2 regions of the Nonomuraea sp. N2-4H genome follow, and region 2 is predicted to be linked to the other one. Evidence: riboswitches for the same ligand, from Rfam matches in the RefSeq annotation. Region 2 holds a riboswitch; the other holds the start of a gene.
The links. A riboswitch is a leader RNA that binds a small molecule or an ion and turns the genes downstream of it on or off. The one in region 2 is predicted to bind cobalamin.
Positions count from the first base shown of each region.

Region 1: linked by a shared signal. The riboswitch ahead of WBK31_RS06905 (ribonucleoside-diphosphate reductase subunit alpha) and the one ahead of WBK31_RS23450 (ABC transporter substrate-binding protein) in region 2 are both predicted to bind cobalamin.

Region 1 is NZ_CP147987.1:1,514,800-1,516,989, reverse strand. Features, by position in the region: gene WBK31_RS06905 (ribonucleoside-diphosphate reductase subunit alpha) at 1-1,118, opposite strand, end outside; cobalamin riboswitch at 1,246-1,450, opposite strand; gene WBK31_RS06900 (tripartite tricarboxylate transporter substrate-binding protein) at 1,455-2,190, opposite strand, start outside.
Region 2 is NZ_CP147987.1:5,094,077-5,096,266, forward strand. Features, by position in the region: gene WBK31_RS23445 (iron ABC transporter permease) at 1-120, opposite strand, end outside; gene WBK31_RS23450 (ABC transporter substrate-binding protein) at 122-1,096, opposite strand; adenosylcobalamin-variant (AdoCbl-variant) riboswitch at 1,134-1,254, opposite strand; gene WBK31_RS23455 (Gfo/Idh/MocA family oxidoreductase) at 1,296-2,159, opposite strand.

The sequences.
Region 1 (2,190 bases), 3.6 Mb from region 2:
TGGATGACGTTCTCCGGGCGGGCCGTCTGGTTGGAGGTGCGGTTGGCGGCGTCCTTGAACGTCATCCAGCCGTTGCCGGTCTGGGCGAGGGTGCGCATCATGCGGCCGTACAGGGTGCGAGCGGGAATCTGCCGGACATATCGCCCGGCGGCCTCGTAAGCGCGATATCTCGCGTCGAACTCCTCCCCGTACAGGTCGGTGAGATCCGGCACCTCCTTCGGGTCGAACAGCGACCACATCTCGTCGGCCTCGACCCGGCGCATGAACTCGTCGGGCACCCAGTTGGCGAGGTTGAGGTTGTGGGTGCGGCGGGCGTCCTCGCCGGTGTTGTCGCGCAGCTCCAGGAACTCCTCGATGTCGGCGTGCCAGGTCTCCAGATAGACGCAGGCCGCGCCCTTGCGCCGGCCACCCTGGTTGACCGCCGCCACCGAGGCGTCGAGCGTGCGCAGCCACGGCACGATGCCGTTGGAGTGACCGTTGGTGCCCCTGATCAGCGAGCCGCGCGAGCGCACCCGGGTCCACGAGATGCCGATGCCGCCCGCGTACTTCGACAGCCTGGCCACCTGGCCGTACCGCTCGTAGATGGCCTCCAGCTCGTCGCGCGGCGAGTCGAGCAGGAAGCACGACGACAGCTGCGGGCGGCGCGCGCCGGAGTTGAACAGCGTGGGCGAGCTGGGCAGGTAGGACAGCGTGGACATCAGCGCGTACAGCTCGGCCGCCTCCGCGACGGTGCCGGAGAGCCCGCAGGCCACGCGCATGAAGAAGTGCTGGGGCCGCTCGAGCACCGCCCGCGTCTCGGGGTGGCGCAGCAGGTAGCGGTCGTAGACCGTACGGAGCCCGAAGTACTCGAAACGGGCGTCCGCCGCGTCCGAGACCAGCGCGTCCAGCTCGGCCGCGTGCGCGGCGACGAACTCGGCGAGGCGGTCCTGGATCAGCCCGGCCGCGTGCGTGGCGGCGATGGATTCGGAGAACGTCCGCACGCCCTGCCCGGCCGCCTCGTCGGCGATCTCCTCGGCCAGCAGCCCGGCGGCGACCCGGGAGTTGGCCGGATCGGCGATCACCCGGGCGGCGGCCTCCTCGATGGCCAGCCGGCGGTCAACCTCAACGATCTGGGTCACGTGCTCTCTCCCCTCGCGAGCCTCCCCTCGAAAGGCAGGCGAGAGCACGGCGGAGCGCGGCGCGGCGCGCCGATCCCGCGTGTGCCCGGCCCGCCCTCGAGGCCATGAACACTGCGCGCACGGGCGCACGGCCCGGCGCATCGCTGGCAGGTCTTCGGGCTCGCGGGCACGCTCCAGCTCCGTGGAGCACCTACTGGCCGTCGCTTCCCGGATCTCTCCAGTGCTGATGACGGCGGTCGTTCCCGCTCACCGCTGCGGGGCAGCCCCGGAATCTCACCGGGTTCCCTTTTGCTCCGCCTCCGATGAGGCGAACCAGCGACGAGCGAGATCCTACATCTAGTGGCCGTTCCCGCAACTACCCCAGCATGTTGTGGCTTTGGTCGTGTCGACCATGCCGAGGTCCCGCAGCACGGCGCGGGTGCGGGCCAGCTCGGTGTGCAGCCAGCGGGCGAAGTCGTCGCCGGCCAGCGGGATCGGCAGCCAGCCCGCGGCCCGGCAGGCGGCCTCCCACGCGGAGGAGCCGAGCACCTCGTCGCACATGTGCACGGCGGCCTCGCGGCCCTCCTCCGCCATGCCTTCCGGGCCGAACGCGCCCACCCAGTCGGAGAAGTCGACCCGCACGCCGCACTCCAGCAGGGTCGGCGCGTCCAGCTCGGGCAGACGGGTGGCCGACGAGACCGCAAGCGGCCTGATCCGCCTGCGCTCGATCCCGGCCCGCCAGGTGGACAGCGGACCCGCGGCGGCCACGGCCCTGCCGGACAGCAGCGCGGCCATGACCTCGCCACCGCTGGGGTAGCCGGTGTAGTCGACCTGCCGGGTGTCGGCGCCGAGCGCCCGCGCGATGAGACCGAACAGCAGGTGGTCGGGCTCGCCCGGCGAGCCGCCGGCCAGCCGGGTGCGCCCGGGGTCGGCCAGCATCCGCGCGCCGAAGTCGCCGAAGTCCTTCAGCGGCGAGCCGTCGGGGACGACCACGACCAGGGCCTCGCCGCTGAGCCTGGCGAGCGGGGTGGCGGTCTCGAGAATGCTCTGGCTGTTGTTGAGTTCGGCGGCGGCCGCCGCGGGCAGGCCGCTC
Region 2 (2,190 bases):
CCAGGGCGAGATGTCGGCGGCGCCGTCGAGCATGCCGGCGATCATGCAGGCGGCCAGCAGGACCAGGGCGCCGGCGAGCCACAGCGGCCGGGCCCGTGCGGGGCGGGCCTGAGTCGCCACGTCAGCTCGCGCCGTCGGTCTTCGCCCGCGCCGCGTCGGCCACGGCCGCGCCGATGCTCTTGGCCAGGTCGGCGACGCGCGGCCCCCAGCGGGACGCGATGTCGTCGTCCAGCTCGATCACCCGGTCGTTCTTGACGGCGGACAGGTTCTTCCAGCCGGGCCGGGCGGCCAGCGCCTCCTTGTTCTGCTGGCAGCACTTGACGTCGGCGAGGAAGATCAGGTCGGGGTCGGCCTGGGCGACGAACTCGGCCGACAGCTTGGGGTATCCGCCGGCCGCGTCGGGGGCCTTGTCGGCGATGTTGGTCAGGCCGAACATGCCGTAGATCTGGCCGATGAACGTCTTGGACGTCACGGCGTACGGCGTCTGGTCGAGCTCGTGGTAGTAGGTGAGCTCGGCGTCCTTGGGCGCCTTGGACACCACGTCGTCGATGGCGCTCTTCATGTCCGCGACGACCTTGTCGGCCTCGGCCTGGTGCCCGGTGGCCGCGCCCAGCTCGGAGATCTCCTCGTACGCCTCGTCCAGGTTCGTGGCGGCGGGCTGGTGGAGCACGGGCACGTTGACCTTGCCCAGCTCGGAGACGATGTCGTCGATGTCGTCCGATACCACGACGAGGTCGGGCTTCTGGGCGACGATGGCCTCGACGTTCGGTTTGAAACCGGACAGCTCCGTCGTGGGGGCCTCCGGCGGGTAGTTGGAGCGGTCGTCCACGGCGACGACCTGCGAGCCGGCGCCGATGGCGTACAGGGTCTCGGTGTGGGTGGCCGAGAGCGAGACGATGCGCTCGGGCCGCTTGGGGATGGTGACCTTGCCGTTGGCGGCCTCGACGGTGACGGGGAAGCCGCCGGCGGCGGGAGCGGTGGAGGAAGCGGCGGACGAGGGGGCGGCAGGGCCGGCTGTGGTGCCGGTCTGGCCGCAACCGGCCAGAGCGAGCGTTCCCAGCAGCGCGCCCGCGAGAACCGTGCGTACGGGCCTCACGAGAAGTCCTTTCACACTGTTGGAACCGAGAGACCCGCTTGTAGTGACGGATCACCCTTTTCCACGAGGGTTGATGTGCGTCGGCGCAGAGGCAGGCGACCTGGCTATGACAGTTGCGGGACAGCGCCGGAATCTCACCGGACTTCGCTGCGCACTGCGCGTCGGGCAAACGGTATCAATTCCCCGTCCGCCGGAGGAGTCAAGGGGTCAGTTGGGCCTCCGCCTCGGCGATGATCTTCTGGATGCGCAGCCCGTGCGCGGCGTCGAGCGGGTGGCCGCCGCCCTTGCGGACGGTCGCGGCGAACTCCTCGGCGACCGTGGCCAGGTAGTCGTCGTCCTTGTCATGCGGCGGCAGGGCGGCGCTGCCGTTGCGGCCGTACACGGCGATGCTGGACGGCGGCGTCTCGCCGCCCGCGGCCATGCTCAGCGACGCCTCGCTGACGGCGCCGCCCTCGTGTTCGAGCAGCAGGCCGACCCAGCGCAGCGGGTGGCCGTGCGCGCGCACACCCGTGACGGGGCCGAGCGCGGCGTCCAGCAGGTCGATCACGTGCGGTCCCACGTCGAGCAGGGCGCCGCGTTCGAGCCGCCAGGGCGTCGCGAACGGGTGGTCGCCGAGCAGCGCGCCGGAGATGTTGGCGGCGTGACCGCCGAACGGCTCGACCTCGGCGCAGCGGGCCAGGAAACCGCGGGCGGCGGCGGTGTAGCGCATGGAGAAGACCATCTGGGAGGCGACGCCCGCCTCGGCCACCGCGTCCGCCACGCGCCGAGCCGACTCCAGGGAGTCGCCGAGCGGCTTCTCCAGCAGCAGCGCCTTGCCGGCGCGGGCGGCGCGGACGGCGTACTCGGCCTGGACGGCGGGCGGCACGCAGAACGCGACCGCCTCGCAGTGCTCGAACAGCTCCTCGACGCGGGCGAACACCGGCGCGCCCAGCTCGGCGGCGGCCTCGGGACGGCGGGCCCAGACGCCGGCCAGCCTCGTGTGCGGGCTCTTGGCCAGCATGGGCGCGTGCGCCATCCGCGCCCAGGGCCCCGCGCCGATCAGTCCGACCGCCACCGGTTCCATGCACGTCCTCCTTCGCAAGTCATCTGATCTT